DNA from 3 places in the Desemzia sp. FAM 23989 genome. Region 3 is predicted to be linked to each of the others. Evidence: riboswitches for the same ligand, from Rfam matches in the RefSeq annotation. Region 3 holds a riboswitch; each other region holds the start of a gene.
The links. Region 3 has a riboswitch for thiamine pyrophosphate ahead of thiT (energy-coupled thiamine transporter ThiT). Riboswitches for the same ligand answer to the same signal wherever they lie in the genome.
Positions count from the first base shown of each region.

Region 1: it holds a riboswitch for thiamine pyrophosphate, as region 3 does, so the genes downstream of both, ACEN36_RS10635 (YkoF family thiamine/hydroxymethylpyrimidine-binding protein) here and thiT (energy-coupled thiamine transporter ThiT) in region 3, are expected to answer to the same signal.
Region 2: it holds a riboswitch for thiamine pyrophosphate, as region 3 does, so the genes downstream of both, thiM (hydroxyethylthiazole kinase) here and thiT (energy-coupled thiamine transporter ThiT) in region 3, are expected to answer to the same signal.

Region 1 covers NZ_JBGQQT010000020.1:29,987-34,231, forward strand. Annotated here, with positions in the region: gene ACEN36_RS10625 (ABC transporter ATP-binding protein) at 1-1,379, opposite strand, end outside; gene ACEN36_RS10630 (ECF transporter S component) at 1,363-1,950, opposite strand; gene ACEN36_RS10635 (YkoF family thiamine/hydroxymethylpyrimidine-binding protein) at 1,947-2,483, opposite strand; gene ACEN36_RS10640 (hypothetical protein) at 2,461-2,655, shown strand; TPP riboswitch at 2,622-2,725, opposite strand; gene ACEN36_RS10645 (hypothetical protein) at 2,893-3,066, shown strand; gene ACEN36_RS10650 (SPFH domain-containing protein) at 3,136-3,915, opposite strand.
Region 2 covers NZ_JBGQQT010000002.1:808-5,052, reverse strand. Annotated here, with positions in the region: gene thiE (thiamine phosphate synthase) at 1-393, opposite strand, end outside; gene thiD (bifunctional hydroxymethylpyrimidine kinase/phosphomethylpyrimidine kinase) at 386-1,198, opposite strand; gene thiM (hydroxyethylthiazole kinase) at 1,195-1,938, opposite strand; TPP riboswitch at 2,059-2,156, opposite strand; TPP riboswitch at 2,224-2,322, opposite strand; gene ACEN36_RS01550 (NADP-dependent oxidoreductase) at 2,497-3,408, shown strand; gene ACEN36_RS01545 (YtxH domain-containing protein) at 3,460-4,014, opposite strand.
Region 3 covers NZ_JBGQQT010000001.1:283,012-287,256, reverse strand. Annotated here, with positions in the region: gene ACEN36_RS01300 (hypothetical protein) at 1-1,116, opposite strand, end outside; gene thiT (energy-coupled thiamine transporter ThiT) at 1,284-1,850, opposite strand; TPP riboswitch at 1,927-2,029, opposite strand; gene ACEN36_RS01290 (GNAT family N-acetyltransferase) at 2,111-2,584, opposite strand; gene ACEN36_RS01285 (HD domain-containing protein) at 2,695-3,360, opposite strand; gene ACEN36_RS01280 (ribonuclease J) at 3,444-4,245, opposite strand, start outside.

The DNA.
Region 1 (4,245 bases), on a different contig from region 3:
AGTTCATTTAAATTATTCATAATTTCGAGTGCATTTTGTTTATCTTGACCGTAGGTTGGTTCATCAACTAGTAGCAGTCTCTGTCCTTTAATTAACATACAAAGTACTGCTAATCGGCGTTGTTGACCCTGACTTAAAAGCCATGGTGAAGTAGAAGCTTGATCTTCTAAGTTATGTCGCTTCAAGAGATTAGTGATTAATTTTGTAGTTTCTTCTTCAGTCTTTTCAGGATAAACAGCTTGCACTCCAATATTCAATTCGTCAAAACATGAAGTTGTTAAAAATTGAAGAGAAGGATCTTGAAAAACAACTCCAATTTGAGAAAGCCAATCTTTCCTATTCTTAGAATCAAACTTTAAATCTTTCATATGCATAGTCCCGTCAAAAGGATATTCCCCCAGAATCGTCTGAAAAATAGTTGATTTACCGGATCCACTTTTTCCTTGTAATGCAATTAATTCTCCTGGATAAATCTTCATGTTGCAGTTTTTTACTAAAATGCGGTAAGGATGCCACATTTTTTTCAGCCACTTTGTTTTATATTCTCCTAGTTTAATCGTTATATTTTCGATTTGAAAAATAGGCTCCAAGTTATTTGATACTTCTGCTCGTTGCAGAGGTTTTTCTAGTTCTGATAATAACCCTTCTTGTTCAAGTAGGAGTTGATCGTTAGTAGAAAGTGGATTAAGTGAGATATTTGTCTCTAGAAGTTGCCCCACTCGACTTAATACCATCATTCGGTCAACGAATTGCCACCTATCAAGACGGTGATCGATGACTAGAATGATTTTATTTTGTTTTTTTAGTTCTAAAATTGTTTCTTGAAGTTCGTTTGCTTTTTGATCATCCAAGTTAGAAAATGGTTCATCTAATATATAGACGAGTGGATCAATGATTTCCAAACATGAAAAGTTTGATCGCTGTAATTCTCCACCAGACATGGCATCAAAAGAACGTTCAAGCAATTCGGTAACACCTGTTTTCTTTGCGTGTTCTTTAACCATTTCATCCATTAATGAAGGATCAAAACCTTTGTTCTCTAAGCAAAAAATTAATTCTTGATAGAGATTTTCCATAGCAAATGCTAGTCGGGCATTCTGAAATGATGCAGATATATACCTCATAGATTCCTGATTGTCCATAGATAATAGGTCTTGTCCAGAAACAGAAATTGTGCCGGATTTTAATGTGCCGCCACTTTCAGGATAATATCCTGTTAGAACACCTGCTAGTGTACTTTTTCCTGATCCGCTTGCACCCGCTAGAAGCACAATTTCTCCAGGATTGATTGAAAAACTTATATCCAAAAAGTGTACGCTATCTTCTAGATTGAATTCTAATTGCTCAACAACAAGTCCATGATTATTTCCCTTTTTCATGACTGACACCATAAGATTTCAATAGCCCCGTATTGTCCAAAGCAATACAAATTTTATGCGCAATAAACCCAGTAAAAATAAGTGAACTTACTAAACGAATAACAAAGATAGCGATAACGATAGAAATTTCAAGTGAAGCATAATCGTTTCTGAATGCAGTCCAGATAAAACTGAAAATGGTAGCCAAAACGGCACCTACCATTGAATTTCTCATATTATAGCGACGGTATTTCGTAAACATATAAGGCAATTCAACACCTAAACCTTGAATAAAGGCACTGACTATAACAATGGGACCAAAAACATTTCCCAAAACAACTTCTATAACAGCAGCAAATATTTCAGTAATAATACCCACGCTTGGCCGTCTAAGAACGTAAAGAGCAACAACAGGTGCCATAAACCATATCCCGTAAAAAGGTTCATATCCTAAAATACCAATACCTGCTGGAGTGAGAGCAGTTGTTAGAGCAGCTCCTAAATACAATGCAATTAAATAAACAATTCCAAATGCGACAGAGATTAATCCCATAAAAATAAAGTCTCTTAATTTCAATGGCTCTTTATTCATAATGATTCCCCCTCAGGTAAGTTACAGAGTAAAGAGGCTTCTATAATATAATGGCTAACATCTTTGCCTGTTCTTTCTGCGACATATTCTAAATAATCAAAGACATCATGTACTTCACCTTTTAAGTAAGTCGTGTAATGGCCACTTCCAGCATAAACACCTCGGTCAATCCCATTGTTAACCACTTCTTCAATAAGTGACATATAGTTATCAGTGCCCATTGGATACAGCGAAAATTTACCAACAACTGGGAAGGATCTTTTGCGGCTGTTGCGGTCATTGATACGTCTATCATCATAATCAAGTGTGTAGTCTGCATCGTGATCTCCCGGGCAACCTTTCGAGATAGTCATATGAAGACTCATATGTACATCATCATGATATGCTTGAGAAAATACCGCTCGAACGCCGTCAAATACAGCCGATTCTCTACCACGGTAAACCGTTGAAGTGGGATCAGTTTCACTCCACACCATAGAAGTGTCTACATTTTCAAGTGAAGAGAGGATAATGTCGACAAAGTTATCAGACATCGGGGCTAAGTTGAATCTAATTCCCGCAATTCCTTCTTTTGAACCAGGAACACCTACTGCGCAACTGCCGTATGAGACATATTCTTTTTTTGACAAAATAAAAACTCCTTTTCCAGTTAATAATCCAGAAAAAGAGTATAGTAAAAATTATAATCTTCCTACGCAACAATAAAGTTGATCAGGTTCACGAATCTGCTTCTAGCACTCTCAGCCTCCTTTAAAAGGCTCTCCGGATTAAATAACTATTTAATTTTGTTAATTCAGTATACTTGAAAAGAAAATCGATGGCAAGCTAAACATTTTTATTATTTTAGAATTTATCGTTCGAACGTGATAATGTCCTAAGTAGGTCGAAGCATAAAATGTCCCAAAATGATAAAATAAAATCATGAAAAGGATAATACTAACGATGAATGAAGATAAGAAATATAAAGTAATAAAAGCTGTGGCAGAAAAAAGAAAGGAAAAAAAGAGAGCTTGTGTTGTGAAACAAGAATCCCTTTTCCCTTTTTGCAACAAGTCCTTAAAAATTCAAATCATCATCTTCCTGTTTAGGATCTTTTTTAAACAGCAAAGACAATAAGTTTCCTATTAAAATGACCACTATCGCTGCAAAAATAAGTTTACCTAAGAAGAAAATCATTTTTATCACCTACTCGTTAGTATCAACAATTGCCTGACCCGTTTGTACTTCAACCCAACCATGTTCTAAACGTGCTTCTACTTCTTTTAACTTGATCAATTCTTCAGAAATGGATTCAGATAATTTTTTATTGGCTTCCGCCTCTGCTTCTGCTGCTTTTACTTTTTGGTAAGCTAAACTGTCTGCTTTTGTTTTGGCTGTATCGGCTTCCAAGAGAGCTTTTTCTTTTTCTTGACCCGCTTTGATGATCTCATCAATGGATTTTTGCGTTTCCGCATCAACATCTGGAACTCCAAAAGCAACGTCTTCTACCAAGAATCCTTTAGGTTCAACTGCTTTAGTGAAATCTTCTAAAATCGATTGCTGAACTTCTGTTGATTTTGATCCCGTTACATCCAACAAGCTATATCTAGCAACGACACTACGCGATGATTTCAGCAATTGTGCCTTCAACCAGTTAGCTTCAATATCTTCTACGCTGATGCTCCCAAATTCTTTAAACACATCGGAAACTTTTTTCGAATCGACTTTGTAAGCATATGTAATCGATACATGGGTAGCTTTTCCATCTTCCGTAGCCAAATTCAACTTCTCTGCTTTAACCGTCTGTAAGCGAATAGGATACTGAGTTACTTTATCCAATCCGACAAATTTAACCCCTTGGCTTAGCGTTTGATCTCTCACTCCGCCGTTCATTGAATAACGAACCCCTACATAACCATTTTCGATTTTTTCAAAAAACACTAAAAATCCACCTACCAATAAGATAATGACTAAAAGACCAATCATTAACCCTTTGATTTTTTTGATGCTGTTCTTATCGTATATTTTTTCGTTCAATTCTATGTCCTCTTTTCTTTTTTTAACTAAATAATTTTCTTAATAACAAATACTTTTCCTTACTCTCTTACAACAAACCACCCCGTGTAACTATTTACTGCAATACACAAAAAGAAATACACAGGCTTTTCTGCTGTAAGCCTATGTATTCTTTTCGGCATACTTTTTCTTTTACGAGTTGACTCTATTTACCTTACTCTTCTCATAAAAAATCATCTTAATCATTATACCAAAGAAATGAAGAAAAACGGTGGATTCTTTAGATATCTAAGCTTAATT
Region 2 (4,245 bases), on a different contig from region 3:
GCCAATTCCAACGTAATCTGCTCCATTAACTATAGCCTGTTCCATTTCTTCAACATTATGGACTGAAACACCTACAAGGTTTCCTTTTACTCTCTTCCGAAAGGCTGTCAAGGCTAAATCATCTTGTCCCACGTGTATACCATCAGCATTTAATTGTATAGCAAGCTCAACATCGTCATTGACAATAAAAGGTACTTGGTACATTGCACACAATCTTTGACATGCTTTGGCAAAATCTACATAGGCTGAACCAGTCAACGCTCCTTTTCCTTTCTCGCGTAACTGAAAACAGGTTATCCCTGCCTGCAAAGCTTCTTCGAGTGTTTTCAATGGGTCTTTTTTGCAATTCACTGTACCCATGACAAAATAAATAGTTAAAATACTTCTATCCATTTACTTCTACCTCACATATTCCTTGGTTGCATTTGTAAGCAAAGTGGTTCGTCGGCCCATGACCGTGACCAATATAAAGCGGTGTAGAAACAGCTAGTTGAATAAATTTTTTCGCTTCAACGATCGCTTCTTGCATGGATAGTCCTTTCGCTATATTGGCTGTTAAAGCAGCAGAAAATGTACAGCCTGTCCCATGTGTATCTTTTGTTTTCACACGATTGGTGGTCAATTGAAAAGACTGCTCGCAAGTGTATACTCTATCAATTGCCTGTTCTTCTTCTAAATGTCCACCTTTGATGACAACACATTGAATACCCATTCGCAACAGTTGTTGTGCTGCTTTTTCTATATCTTTCGTATTTTTAATACGAATACCTGTCAGCACTTCTGCTTCTGGGATGTTTGGGGTGCAAATGGTGGTATAGGGAAACAGCTTTTCTATTAAAGTTTTTGCTGCTGATTCTTGCAATAGCTTTGCTCCGCCTTTTGCAATCATCACCGGATCAACGATAAGCGGTATATTTTGTTTTTTTAGGATTTCAGCTACCCCATCAATTATTTCAACTGAAAACAACATCCCCGTTTTGATAGCTTTTACTGAAAAATCATCTAGTACAGTTTGGATCTGTTGTTGCACAAAATATGGCGGTACTTCATAAATATCATGTACACCCAGTGTATTTTGATCTGTTAATGCTGTAATGGCTGTGGTCCCAAATACCCCTAACTCTTGAAATGTTTTTAGATCTGCTTGAATCCCAGCTCCCCCGCCTGAATCTGATCCTGCAATCGTTAATGCAATCATTGTCCTGCCTCCGCTATCTTTTGCAGAGCATTCATAAATTGTACAGCGAATGTCCCCACTTCATTTCCACTCTGTTCAGCAGCTTGTTTATACGCTTGTAGAGTGGTAGCTAATTGATTGAATGAGGCTTCTTTTCCACTCGCAAGCGAAGCTGTACAAACAGCGCTTAATAAACACCCCATACCTGTAATACGTGTAGCAATTTCGTTGCCTCCAGACACGTATCGCTCTTCTTGACCATCCGTTAAATAATCGGTTTCTCCTGTGACGATGACTTGACAGCGATACTTCAAGGCAATTTCTCGCGCTACTTTGGAAACAGGCATCGCCCCTATGCCGCTGTCCACTCCTTTTTGATGCCATTCTTTACCTGCAATTGCGGCTAGTTCTCCTGCATTGCAGCGGATCAAATCAACCTGCATTCTTTTTAAAAGTTGTTGCACCACTTGTTTTCGATAGCTTGAAATACCGATTCCTACAGGATCCAGTACAACAGGAACTCCTAACTCATTTGCTTTTTTTCCAGCTACCAACATCGTTTGGATAGTGCGGTCATTTACGGTACCGATATTGATCAATACTCCTTGAGCAGCTGTCACGACATCAGCAACCTCATTCACTTCATCCGCCATAATAGGAGAAGCTCCGATAGCAAGTAATCCATTAGCCATAAAATTTGCCACCACATAATTAGTGATACAATGGACTAAAGGAGCTGTTTGTTTGACTCTTGATAACATTTATTACACCCTTTCCTTGGTTTCTCTAGCTTATTCAAATAGGCTGATCTCAATCCTCCTTTATAGAACGTGAGCACAAAAAAAGGCTCTACAAATATGCAGAAGCCAAAAAAGTGTATAAGAAACTCACTATTTGCTCCCTACGTCAGTATGAACTAACAGGTTCAAAGGGTCAGGTTTTACCTTCTCAACACGACTGTGTCCCCCCGCAATTAAGCGTTTTACAAAAGAAAAAGCTCCCCAAATAAAATTGGAGAGCTCAGTACGAATATAGTCGTTAGAATACATATGTACGATTGTGCTCCCTACGTTAGTGTTAACTAACAGGTTCAAAGGGTCAGGTTTTAACCTTCTCAACACGATTATGTCCCCCTGCAAAACATTTAATTACTTATAAGTTTACTATAGATAATAAATTTAATCAATCACTTTACTGTCTTTAATACACCGCTTATCGTTCTCTTTTAAAGTATAAAAGCCTCATTATTTGTGGTCTTAAGATAGCAGTGTTAAAGTAATCATAACTAGAGAACCAATCAGAGAGAGGAGTACCTTTTTATGAAAACTATCGCGATTAAAGAATTTGGGTCAGCTGATCAATTAAGAGAGATGGAAATGGAGAAGCCTTCTATCAAAGATGATCAGGTATTAATTGAAGTTCATGCTTTCTCCATTAACCCCGTTGATTGCAAAAGACGTTCCGGTAAAATGGGCGGCAAACTTCCTATGGTGCTTGGTGGTGATGTCGCTGGTATCGTAAGTGAAATTGGTACAAATGTCACGAATGTAAAGCCAGGTGATCGTGTATTTGCTAATGCATCCAAAACTTACGCTGAATATGCCCGATCTCGCGCCGAAGTAACGATTAAAATCCCTGATAAACTCTCTTTTGTGGAAGCAGCTGCAATTCCATTAGCTGGACAAACCGCTTGGGAAGCTTTAATAGATAAAGGACAATTAAGGGATAATGAAAAAGTCTTGATTCACGCAGGGGCTGGCGGAGTAGGCTCATTGGCTATACAAATTGCTAAACATTACAAAGCTTACGTTATTTCGACAGCCAGTGAGAAAAACAAAGCATTCCTTACTTCTCTAGGCGTGGACTATTTCATTGATTACAACAAAGAGGATTTTGAAAAAGCAGTCAGTGATGTCGATCTCGTACTAGACCCTTTAGGAGGCAAAACTCAAGAAAAAAGTTTCACTGTTCTAAAAAAAGGCGGGCGCTTAGTTTCCTTAGTACAAGAACCGGATGAAACTACATTAAAAAAATTAGGGATGATAGGAATTATTTTCAGTATGACCCCCACAAGCGAACGCCTGCAAACCTTAGCTGATTTACTTACCAGTGGAAAAATCAAAGCCATAGTCAGTCAAACTTACCCTTTTACAGAAGAAGGGGTACGTAAAGCACATGAACAAAGTGAAACAGGTCATACAAGAGGAAAAATCGTGATTAAAGTAAAATAAACAAAAAGATGGAGTCAAGAATTTTTCTTGACTCCATCTTTTTGTTTATTTTTATTGGTTCTCATCTAATAGATCTTTTTCAGAATCATAATCTAAATCGTTGAGAGTTTCATCCAACTTATCTGCAGGAATCGTTTGATCTTCATTAGGTTCTGCTGATGTCCCATGAACGTTTCCATGCGGAGCTTCCATTTCGTCAGAATATTTTTCTTTTAAGTCCTGAGCTTTCTCTTCGCCGACCTCTTTCCATTCCTGTGCTTTTTCTACTCCTACTTCTTTCCATTCTTGCCCTTTTTCCATTCCAGTATCTTTAACGTCGGTAAATTTATCCTTAATATCCGAACGTAATTCTTTCCCAGACTTAGGCGCAAATAACAAGGCAACTAGTGCACCTGCTAAAGGCAGAGCAATCATTTTAGCCACTTCCATATGTTTTACCTTGGCAGGCATCGCCTTAGTAACCCCTTTAGCAAGTTTGGCTTTGGTCTTCATACTTGGTTTAGCCATATGGTGCATATGGTGTGTGGAAGGTAAATAGTCTTTCGCTGTATCGTATGCATCTTGAGCATAATCGGTTCCCATGTCCATCAATTTTGTTAATTTCATACTATTCGTGCTCCTCTCACTTCTTGTTTTTCCTGTATTCCTATAAGTGTTTACATGATTATCATATAACAAATATAGAATTCTCTAAAGTAAAACGCACTCAAAATATACGAGATCACTTTCTAGACAGTTTTAAAAAGTATATTTCTAAAACTAAATGCAGACCAATCATCTCCTAAAACACCTTAATAAAGTCGTAACACTTTCCCATTTAAAGTAAGTGCTTTCATA
Region 3 (4,245 bases):
CCACTCTCCCAGCATCCGTTCCATAGCTGATTCGCCTTTTACAGGGTACATAGTTGCGGTTTTCTGCAATTCATTATAATATTCTATAGCTTTAGAGTAATTTCGTTGATGGAAAGCTTCATAAGCCATCATTAACCGTTTCTTATTCGGCAAATAAGTCGTCATTTTAATGTATTTCTGTAATTCATTGGTATAAAATTTCTTCACTATGAACGGGTCAGCATCTTGAATCAACTCTAAAAACAAGCGTTCACAAGTTAATTCATTCTTATATAACACTGACATTTCTTCTATATACGGATCAAAAGCTGTTAAGCATAGTCTCGCTTCTTCAAATTTCAACTGATCTATATACCAGTTATATTCCAATAAATACATGGCGACTTTTAAAGGATTGGAATAGTCTTTTTCTCCTTCTAATTGAAGAGTTGTTAGCGGAATATCTTTCACTCGTTTTCCTTGTGTCATCAAAGCATTTATTTTGAGTTGGGTGTAAAAAGCGTATTTATTTTTCTGATTTTTTAACAACAAATACAAATTGTAGCCATCATTTGGTATGCCTCCCATTTTCATCGGAATTCCATTGGTTGCTGCTGTAAACAAACCTGCCAATGCAAAAGCACTCCAAATTATCGTCAAGACAGGTGAAAAAAATACACCGTTAAAGATTAGCCCAAATAGTGCGATAGAAAGCACTGCATTCACTAAAACTCCGCCTAAATTATATAACACAAATGGAAAATCACCCTCGTTATATGCAGGAGGGGACATCAAACATTGCCCTCCTGTACCAGGTAAGTTCATTCGTTTTTGTTGGATACTTCCTTCTTCTTTGACAAATGTCAAGGAACCTATTCGGAAAGAAACATAAGCATAGCCGGTCATCAACCCAAATACCAAATGACCCATTTCATGAAGTAAAATATGTATCAAATAACTGATAAAAAAAGCTATGAACCCAATAAACAACAGACTTAAATTTAATTCAATTGCATCAGTTTCCAAAAATACTCCTGCAACAAAGCCAATTGTTAAACCGACAATTGCTGAACCTCCCATTACAAGAATCACGGTACTCCACTGGGATTTCTTTCTTTCACTTTTATTTTTTGTCATATGTGCTTCACTTCCTTATGGGTTGGTTGATGCAGTCTCCTAAAAAGGATAACATTACTTATTTAGTATGTACTAGTCGAAAAAAAAGTCAATCATAATTTTGACCGACAACCCTTTTTAGCTTCAAAAAAAGACGAGATAGTAATATCCCGTCCTTTGATCTTGTATTAAAGTGTTGCGGATGAAAATAATTGTGGGGCTGTTTTTTTGATCGCTATCAGTAAGATGCTGACTACGACCGCTGTGATTACTCCACTCAAAATCTGTGTCACGAAAGAATACAATAAAGCACTCATCCCTTCTGGTGCGTAGCTGCCCCAGAAATAATAACCTGCTACAAAATGCCAGAAGAACCGTGCCATCGTACCGGAAAATGTTCCCAGAACAATATACAGATTCAATTTAACCGTCTGATCGGTTTGACTGAGCGAATGGATTTTAGCAGCAAATAATCCTCCGAAACCTGCAAAGGCAAAGGCAATAAAATATTCAATAAATCCTTGTAAAGGACTTAGAATATAGGCATTACCAATTACAAAATGCAAGATCCCCCATAAAAAACCAGCATAAACTGCTGGAACAAAACCTCTCCTAAACGCATAAAGCGTGAGAGGCACCATCCCTAATGAAACTGTAAAAGACGGACCGATATTTGTTGGGATAAGCGATAATACAATGGCTAAAGCAGCTATAATCGTCCCTTCTATCCACACACCAAACTTTTTGTTGCGCATAAAAAAACCTCCTTTATAATTTGAACAATGCCAAACAACAAAGGAGGAGATCACTTGAGTAATTAGACTACATACTTTTGTGCTCTGTCACAATTCCTACGCTCGTGCTAACGAACAGGTTCGAAGGGTCAGAATCATCGATTCAATCTCAGCTTAAAAAAGCACCCCTTTGTGATGGACGTTCATTCAGTTTTTACCTATTCACTATACCGAATATTTCAACCCTTGTCAATACTGCTCTCCGGGTTGAAACGATTTGATTAGTCTAACTTTTTAGCTAATACAAATTCTATACTGTCCCCTATGTTGATCCGTTGTTGAGTATTTGAAAAACCTGATTGAATATACAGCATTTGACTGCTGATATTGTCTATAGAGACAGACAACACAATTTCGTTGATCATGGGATAATGATAGCGCACATAGTCGGGCAGCAGTTCTAAAGACTTTTTAGCATATCCTTCTCCTTGATAATTCAAATCAATCGAATGTGCTCTAAATAGAATTGCTTTTGGATTGTCTGTAAAAGTGGACACCCCTACTCCAAGTTGAAGGATAAAAAAACCAATCAATTCCTGCCCCTTTAAAATCAAAATCGGGTGTTTTTCAGTTTCATGCATACTCTCGGTTAAAGCATCCATTGGCTTAACAATATAAGAATTTGAATCAATGGCATAATTTTCTAATTTTGGAGCATCTTCTATAACCGCTTCTCTTAGAATTATCTTTTCCATAGCCCTTCACCTTGCCTTTTTCATTATTCTTTTTCAGTATAAGAATAACAGACAGGACTAATAAATGTCTCTTGAAACGTTCTTAATTTCTCTGATTTGCAATACTCTGATTACTTCAACCCATCCCACTCCAAATAAAATTCTTGCAAAAACTGTTCCATAAACTGGTGTCTGTTTTCAGCAAAAGATCTTCCTGTTTGAGTATTCATCGTGTCTTTCAACTTTAATAATTTTTCATAAAAATGCATGATCGCTGTATCTTCTCCAGATCGATACTCTTCGTAAGATACCCCTTCTCTCGGCATTTTAGAAGGATCATGAATCAACCGACCACGGGAACCCGAATAAGCCATTGTTCTGGCAATACCGATTGCTCCAATGGCATCTAACCGATCTGCATCTTGCACGAGTTTTCCCTCTATAGAAGTCATCTCTATTTTATTGGTTCCACCTTTATAGGACAAGTTCAGCACAATAAATAAAAGAGACTCTTTTTCGGCGTGGGTTAAAGATAGCTGATTCAACCAATCGGTTAATTTTTTTTCTCCTGCTTCAGGTGTCTCATTTAATTTTTCATCTGGGACATCATGCAGCAATGCAGCCATCTCACAAATAAAAGCATCTACTTCCCCGGGTTCTTCAGCTGCCATTTGCAAGGCTAGATTACGTACACGATGAATATGCCACCAATCATGTCCGGAAGCGTCTTTCTTCAATAACTGAAAGACAAACTGTTCTGTCTGCTTTAAAATCTCTTTTTGAAGGTCTGTTTTCATATTTTGTCCTCTCTAAACTTTTTGAACGACCCATTAAGGGTTTTAAATAAGGCTAGGACAAATGTCCTAGCCTATGCCTTAATTTATCTTCTGCGTTTTGAATTGCTGACTTCCATAATGATCGGTAAGATAACCGGTCTTCTGCGTGTCTTATCGAACAAGAATTTGCTTAATGAGTCTCTGATGTCTTGCTTCAAAGCTCCCCATTCAAATTCATTTTGCTGTAAGTTCTCTTCAACGACTTTTTGGACCATTTCGCTGCTTTGTTCAATCAATTGCGTATTTTCTTTGACGTATACAAAACCACGAGTCATGACTTGTGGACCAGACGTAATTTCTTTTGTTTTACGATTAATTGTCACCACAGCGATCAGAATCCCATCTTGAGACAATAGCTTACGGTCACGCAAGACAATATTTCCGATATCCCCGATTCCAATACCGTCTACCATAGTATTCCCAGATTCTACTTGGCCAGACATCGTCAAGCGGTTGTGAGAATATTCCATGATATCCCCTTTGCCAGGAATAATGATATTTTTATATGAGATCCCTACTTCATGAGCTAAGTCAGCATGAGCTGCCAACATACGGTACTCTCCAGTTACAGGAATGAAGTACTTCGGTTGGATCAAGTTGATCATCAACTTCAGATCGTTCGGTGTAGCATGTCCAGAAGCTTTCAGATTATCGGTGATTTGTTTTACTTCTCCACCAGCACGGTAAACCATATTTTCAGTAGTGGCTACTGTAACTTCCATTTCATTTGAAGGGCTAGTCACGATATAAACTAGATCGCCTTCTTTGATATTCACTTGCGGATGCTTGCCTTTTGCCATACGTTGTAAGGTTTGGATCGGTTCGCCGGTGCTTCCTGTTTCAAGT